2 regions of the Bacillus sp. HSf4 genome follow, and region 2 is predicted to be linked to the other one. Evidence: riboswitches for the same ligand, from Rfam matches in the RefSeq annotation. Region 2 holds a riboswitch; the other holds the start of a gene.

Region 1 (3,624 bases), 2.0 Mb from region 2:
CCAGGGAAACCCTGATCAGCCGACACCGGATCATATTGTTGAAGCGATGGCAAAAGCCGTGCATCATCCTGAAAATCATCGCTATTCTTCCTTTCGCGGGAGCCGCAAGCTGAAAGAGGCGGCAGCCGAATTTTATCAAAGGGAGTATGGTGTTTCCCTTGATCCTGAGCGGGAAGTTGCCGTATTGTTCGGCGGAAAAGCGGGCCTTGTAGAGCTGCCGCAATGCCTGTTAAATCCGGGGGATACCGTGCTCGTTCCCGACCCGGGATATCCGGATTACTGGTCGGGTGTTGAGCTGGCCAAAGCGAAGATGGAAACGATGCCGCTTACCGCGGACAATCATTTTCTGCCCGACTACAGCGACATTCCCTCTGAGCTAAAAGAAAAAGCGAAGCTGATGTATTTGAACTATCCGAACAACCCGACCGGAGCTCAGGCCACACCGGCGTTTTTTGCAGAAACCGTCGGGTTTGCCAAAGCGCACGGCATTTGTGTCGTTCATGATTTTGCCTACGGGGCGATCGGCTATGACGGCCAAAAGCCGGTGAGCTTTCTGCAAACAGACGGCGCTAAGGAAGCCGGGATCGAAATTTATACGCTGTCCAAAACCTACAATATGGCGGGATGGAGAGTCGGATTTGCGGTCGGAAACGCCTCTGTGATCGAAGCGCTGAATCTCTACCAGGACCATATGTATGTCAGCCTTTTTAAAGCGGTGCAGGATGCTGCCGCCGTCGCGCTTCTCGCAGATCAAAGCTGTGTGAACGTGCAAAATGAACGATATGAAAAACGGCGGAACGTCTGGATCAAGGCTGTCCGGGATATCGGCTGGGACGCCCCGTTTCCGGAAGGCTCCTTTTTTGCCTGGATGCCCGTCCCCGAAGGCTTTACATCTGAAGAATTTTCGGATTTGCTGCTGGAGAAGGCTAATGTCGCGACAGCGCCGGGCATCGGATTCGGTCCGCATGGTGAAGGCTATGTACGAGTCGGTCTTCTTACAAGTGAGGAACGCTTGCGTGAAGCGGCAAGCAGGATCGCCAGGCTGAACATTTTCAAAAAATCGGCAGTCCCTCATTGACAACTAAGGAAAACGGTGGGATAATTCAAAATAATTTATAAAAATCAATATTCTTATCAAGAGCAGGTGGAGGGACGAGCCCGATGAAGCCCGGCAACCGACTTTTTAAGCACGGTGCTAATTCTTGCAGCTGGCGCTGAGAGATAAGGATTCGAAGTGAGAAACGAAACCTCTTTTTAGCACAGCCGCAAAAAGAGGTTTTTTTGTATGCATGGGAAACAGGAAGGAGCTAAAGAGCATGAGTGAACTTTTGGCAACATATGTCCTGACAGATCCCGGAGGCGATCCAAAAATACGGGCGGAGCAAATTGCGCTCGGCCTGACGGTGGGATCCTGGACGGATTTGCCGCAGCTGAAACAGGAACAATTAAAAAAGCACAAAGGACGCGTCGTCCGCGTTGAAGAAACGGAAGGCGCCCGCGGGGAGAAACAGGCGGTGGTCACGATCGCCTATCCGGAAGCCAATTTTACGAGGGATATTCCGGCTGTCTTGACGACCGTTTTTGGCAAGCTGTCGCTTGACGGGAAAATCAAATTGACGGATCTTTCGTTTTCAAACGACTTTAAGCAATCGCTGCCGGGACCGAAATTCGGGATCTACGGCATCCGCAAAAAGATCGGCGAATTTGAAAGGCCGCTTCTGATGAGCATTTTCAAAGGCGTCATCGGCCGCGATATGGAAGATTTGAAGGAGCAGCTGAGGCAGCAGGCGCTCGGCGGTGTCGATTTGATCAAGGATGATGAGATTTTGTTTGAAACCGGGAACGCTCCTTTTGAAAAGCGGATCACCGAAGGGAAAAAAGTGCTGCAAAGCACCTATGAAGAAACCGGACACAAAACGCTTTACGCCGTCAATCTGACAGGAAGGACGATGGAGCTGAAAGACAAAGCGAAAAAGGCCGCTGAGCTTGGGGCCGACGTTTTGCTGTTCAATGTGTTTGCCTATGGGCTGGACGTCCTCCAAAGCCTGGCCGAAGACGACGAAATTCCGCTTGCGATCATGGCTCATCCGGCCGTCAGCGGCGCATTGGCTTCTTCGCCGTATTACGGTTTTTCCCATTCGCTTTTGCTGGGAAAGCTGACCCGTTATCTGGGGGCGGATTTCAGCCTGTTTCCTTCCCCGTACGGAAGCGTCGCGCTCGAAAAGCGGGAAGCGCTCGCCATTCATGATGAATGCACGAAAGAGGATGTTTTTCAGCCGTCATTTGCCGTGCCGTCGGCCGGCATACACCCAGGCATGGTTCCGCTTTTGATGAAAGACTTCGGTATTGACCACATCATCAATGCGGGCGGCGGAATTCACGGCCATCCAAACGGAGCAACAGGCGGGGGCAGGGCGTTTAGAGCGATCATAGAAGCCGTTCTTCAAGGCGAACCTGTCGAAGAAAAAGCAAAACGGTCCCGCGATTTAAAGCTCGCTTTGGATAAATGGGGGAAAGTGGAGATTCCCGTATGAGAAAGCCGCTGATCATCTGCGATTTTGACGGGACGATTACAACGAACGACAACATCATCAGCATCATGAAACAATTCGCTCCAAACGAATGGATTGCCTTAAAAGACGGTGTTCTCTCCAAGGAAATATCGATCCAAGAGGGAGTCGGCGGCATGTTTGCCCTTCTGGAGAGCAGCCTCAGGGAAGAGATGACGGCATTTGTACTCGAGCAAGCGGAGATCCGCGCCGGTTTTAAGGAGTTTGTTGCATTCCTTGATGAGTGCGGGATTCCCTTTTACGTCGTCAGCGGAGGCATGGATTTCTTCGTCTATCCTTTGCTTGAAGGGATCGTGGAAAGGGAGCGCATCTATTGCAACAAGGCGGATTTTACTGGCGAGAGCATCGCGATTGATTGGCCGCATCTGTGTGATGATAAGTGCGAAAACGAATGCGGCTGCTGCAAGCCTTCCATCATTCGAAGGCTGAAAGGGGAAGATGACTTTCTCGTGATGATCGGGGATTCCGTCACGGATGTTGAGGCTGCAAAGCGTTCTGATTTGTGCATGGCCCGTGATTATTTGCTGAAGGAATGTGAGGCTCTGCATTTGAACCATATCGCGTTTCAGGATTTTCACGATGTGAAGCGCGCCCTAGAAGAAACCCGGGAGGTGAAGGAATGGCTGTTAGAGAACAGCGCAGGCAGGAGCTTGCCGAAGTAAAAAGGGAGCTCGCGGCAAGAGACTGGTTTCCGGCGACAAGCGGCAACCTTTCAATCAAAGTAGCGGAGGCTCCGCTTCGCTTTTTGGTGACGGCCAGCGGAAAAGACAAACGAAAAGAGACGGACGAGGATTTTTTGCTGGTGGATCAAGAAGGCAATCCTGCAGAAAGCGGCCACTCCCTGAAGCCGTCGGCGGAAACGCTGCTCCATGCGTATGTCTATCAAAAAACAAACGCAGGCAGCTGTCTTCATGTTCATACCGTCGACAATAACGTGATTTCAGAACTTTATGCAAAAGAGCAGCAAATCACTTTTAAAGGGCAGGAAATCATTAAAGCGCTCGGGATATGGGAGGAAAACGCCGCAGTCACCATTCCGATTATCGAAAATACC
Region 2 (3,624 bases):
AAAGAGCGTATTGATATTACAGAGCATGTGAAAGGCCATTTTAAAGGCGGCGGCATGCATCTGTACCATGAAAACGAACCGATCGGCCGGATGACCGGTATGGATCAATACGAGCTGAAATCTGGATATATATTCCAAGATCAAAAATTTTACAAAATGGCTGATACGATAAGCAAACCGGATGCAAAATATGTGGACTGTGATGACCAGCAAGGCTGGTGTTAAAGGCCGGGCGGTGAATACTCACTGCCTTTTTTTATGAAAAATCTATTTTTCTCTCAAAGGTGATCCATATGCCGGAAAACGAAAAAGTCATGATCGTCGAAGGAAAGTCCGATAAACTGAAAGTCAAACATGTCGTTGAAGAACCCATTGACATTATTTGCACAAACGGAACGATCAGCCAGACAAAGCTCGATGAATTCGCCGAGAACCTGTATGATAAAGACGTTTACATACTGGTTGATGCCGATGAATCCGGGGAAAAGCTGCGCCGGCAGCTCAAAAGGGAACTGCCCGAAGCGTCCCATTTATACATTGACAAAGTCTATAAAGAAGTCGCTGCAGCCCCGAGCCGCCATGTAGCGGAGATCCTGTTCCGGTCAAACATACGAGTGCATAGCAAATTTTTATGATGAGGTGTGTAAAACCTATGCAGGAACTTCAGGAACAAGAATTAAAACAGCTTGAGCAGAAGACATGTGTCCTCTATTTATACACGCCGTTTTGCGGAACGTGCCAGCTGGCTGGAAAAATGCTGGAGGTTGTTGACGAAATGCTCGCCGACATCCCTTTCTATAAAAACAATCTCAATTATTCCCCGTCATTCGCCAAACAGCATGAGATTGAAAGTGTGCCGTGTTTTATTCTTTATCAAAACGGACGGATCGTCAAAAAAGGGTATGCGTTTCATTCCGTTTCCTATTTATATGAGACAATTAAACAAAATGCTGTTGATTAAGGGTATTTTTGACATATTTCTCGGGAAATAACCCGCAAAAACTTGTCGAGCAATTCATAAAGGACTCCCGCTGTATACAGAGAATCTGTAAGTATGACCAATTTACAGGAGGTTATACAGTTGGAGAAAACAGGATTGATAGAAAGAGAGGATCGGTCTCTTTTTTTAAAACCTCTATTATCCACAACAGCTTTGCTGATTACATTTCAAGGAGAAAAAGAAGCTTTTACGTTAGCGATCAACGAACAGGGGGAAATGGAAAAATCTACTCCTGTGGAAAAAGCTCACTTGACTTTTTTTGGAGAGCAAAGCGAGATTATCGACCTTCTTCATGGAGATATTTCCCTGCAGCAGCTCGTACAGCGCGGCACCGTCAAGGTTAAAGGCTCCTTCAGAGCTTTATTGAAGCTCGAAGCGATTTTATGGCTGACAGACGGTTTCTTCAAAAACAGCGACCTTCAATTATAAACTTTCCAAATGTTGAAAATTAGACACTTTCACCGTGTTAAGGCAGACAAGGGGGGAGGCGGACGTTCAGCACGCCTCTTTTATCTGTTCATCAGATCGGATAGGCCGTTTGTCTTACGAAAAGTAGTTGACAACTATTTTTTTGCATGATATTCTACTGTAAGAATTCCGATCATAATAATCAAAAAATAAATATATGTTTCTCTTATCCAGAGAGGTGGAGGGAAGTGCCCTATGAAACCCGGCAACCATCAACAGATGTTGAAATGGTGCCAATTCACACGAAGCGTTAAGCTTTGAAAGATGAGAGAAAGGCCCAAGCTTTCAAAGCCTTTCTGCTCATGTGTGCAGAAAGGCTTTTTTTCATAATATGATTGGACCTCAAAGAATAGAGCAAGAAAGCAGGTGGTGGCTTTGATAAATCTTCAAGGTGTTTCAAAGGTTTATCAGTCAAAGCATGGAGATGTCAATGCCGTCCAGGATGTCACCCTTTCGATCAAAAAAGGTGAAATCTTCGGAATTATTGGATATAGCGGAGCCGGTAAAAGCTCCTTGATCCGTCTCTTGAACGGACTAGAACAGCCCACTTCAGGCACAGTTGAAGTAGCGGGCAGAACGATTAGCGAAATTAAAGGGAAAAAGCTGAGAGATGCGCGAAAAGAAATCAGCATGATCTTTCAGCACTTCAACCTTTTATGGTCAAGAACGGTGCGCGACAATATTGCGTTTCCGTTGGAGATCGCCGGCGTCAGCAAAGCAAAACGGCAGAAAAGAGTCGCTGAACTGATCAAGCTCGTCGGCCTTGAAGGGAAGGAAAACGCCTATCCTTCACAGCTGAGCGGCGGACAGAAGCAGCGCGTCGGGATCGCAAGGGCGCTCGCAAACAATCCGAAAGTTCTCCTTTGTGATGAAGCGACTTCAGCGCTTGATCCGCAGACGACTGACTCGATCCTGGGTCTTCTGTCTGATATCAATGAACGGCTCGGGTTGACGATTGTCCTGATCACACATGAAATGCATGTCATCCGGAAAATCTGTCACAGAGTCGCTGTCATGGAAAACGGCAGAGTTGTTGAAGAAGGCGACGTATTGGACGTCTTCAGAAAGCCGAAGGAAGACATGACCAAGCGCTTTGTCCAGCAGGTGACCGAACCGGAAGAAACGAAGGAAACTTTGAAGCATTTCCTTGAAGAAACGAAAACCGGGCGGACGATTAAGCTTACATTTGTCGGCGAAGCAGCCGAAACGCCGCTGATGACGCAGATCATCCGAACATTTGATGTTGAAGTCAACATTCTGCAAGGGAAAATTTCGCAGACGCAGGATGGTGCTTACGGTTCGCTGTTCATCCATGTTGACGGCGATTTGGATGAGGTCAATAAAGCGGTCGAATTCATCAAGAGCCGGCAGGTAGAAGCAGAGGTGATCACAAGTGTTTGAAAAACTGTTTCCGAATGTAGACATGGAGCAGCTGTGGAACGCGACATATGAAACGGTTTATATGACGGGGATTTCGCTTTTGTTTGCATTTATCATCGGCGTGCTTCTCGGTTTGCTTCTTTATTTAACTTCAAAAGGAAACATCTGGGAAAACAAACCGATTAATGCGGTAATCGGGGCTGTTGTCAATGTGTTCCGGTCGATTCCGTTTATTATTTTAATTATCATATTGCTCAGCTTTACGAAATTTATCATGGGAACGATTTTGGGTCCTAATGCGGCGCTGCCTTCATTAATCGTCGCATCGGCACCGTTTTATGCCCGCCTTGTGGAAATCGCCCTCCGCGAAGTCGATAAAGGTGTGATTGAAGCGGCGAAATCAATGGGTGCGAAAACATCGACAATCATTTTCAAAGTGCTGCTGCCTGAATCGATGCCGGCTTTGATTTCCGGTATTACTGTAACAGCGATTGCGCTGATCGGTTCCACAGCCATGGCCGGTGCGATCGGCTCCGGCGGACTCGGCAACCTTGCATATGTCGATGGATTTCAAATGAACAATAATGACATTATCGTCATTGCAACGATTTTTATTTTGGCTATCGTTTTTATCATCCAATTTATTGGGGATTTTATAACAAATAAACTAGACAAACGTTAGGGAGGATACGAAAGTGAAAAAAGGGTTATTAACGGCTTTACTTATCATTTTTGCCGGCGTACTTGCCGCATGCGGGTCATCGAACAGCGAAGGA

The links. A riboswitch is a leader RNA that binds a small molecule or an ion and turns the genes downstream of it on or off. The one in region 2 is predicted to bind S-adenosylmethionine.
Region 1: another riboswitch for S-adenosylmethionine. It lies ahead of mtnW (2,3-diketo-5-methylthiopentyl-1-phosphate enolase); the one in region 2 lies ahead of metN (methionine ABC transporter ATP-binding protein MetN).

What each region holds. Positions count from the first base shown of each region.
Region 1 is NZ_CP120679.1:1,534,318-1,537,941, forward strand. Features, by position in the region: gene P3X63_RS07830 (pyridoxal phosphate-dependent aminotransferase) at 1-1,078, shown strand, start outside; SAM riboswitch class I at 1,129-1,228, shown strand; gene mtnW (2,3-diketo-5-methylthiopentyl-1-phosphate enolase) at 1,317-2,534, shown strand; gene mtnX (2-hydroxy-3-keto-5-methylthiopentenyl-1-phosphate phosphatase) at 2,531-3,232, shown strand; gene P3X63_RS07845 (methylthioribulose 1-phosphate dehydratase) at 3,190-3,624, shown strand, end outside.
Region 2 is NZ_CP120679.1:3,499,742-3,503,365, reverse strand. Features, by position in the region: gene P3X63_RS18240 (YusG family protein) at 1-225, shown strand, start outside; gene P3X63_RS18235 (toprim domain-containing protein) at 294-635, shown strand; gene P3X63_RS18230 (thioredoxin family protein) at 653-961, shown strand; gene P3X63_RS18225 (SCP2 sterol-binding domain-containing protein) at 1,082-1,429, shown strand; SAM riboswitch class I at 1,632-1,739, shown strand; gene metN (methionine ABC transporter ATP-binding protein MetN) at 1,844-2,869, shown strand; gene P3X63_RS18215 (methionine ABC transporter permease) at 2,862-3,530, shown strand; gene metQ (methionine ABC transporter substrate-binding lipoprotein MetQ) at 3,544-3,624, shown strand, end outside.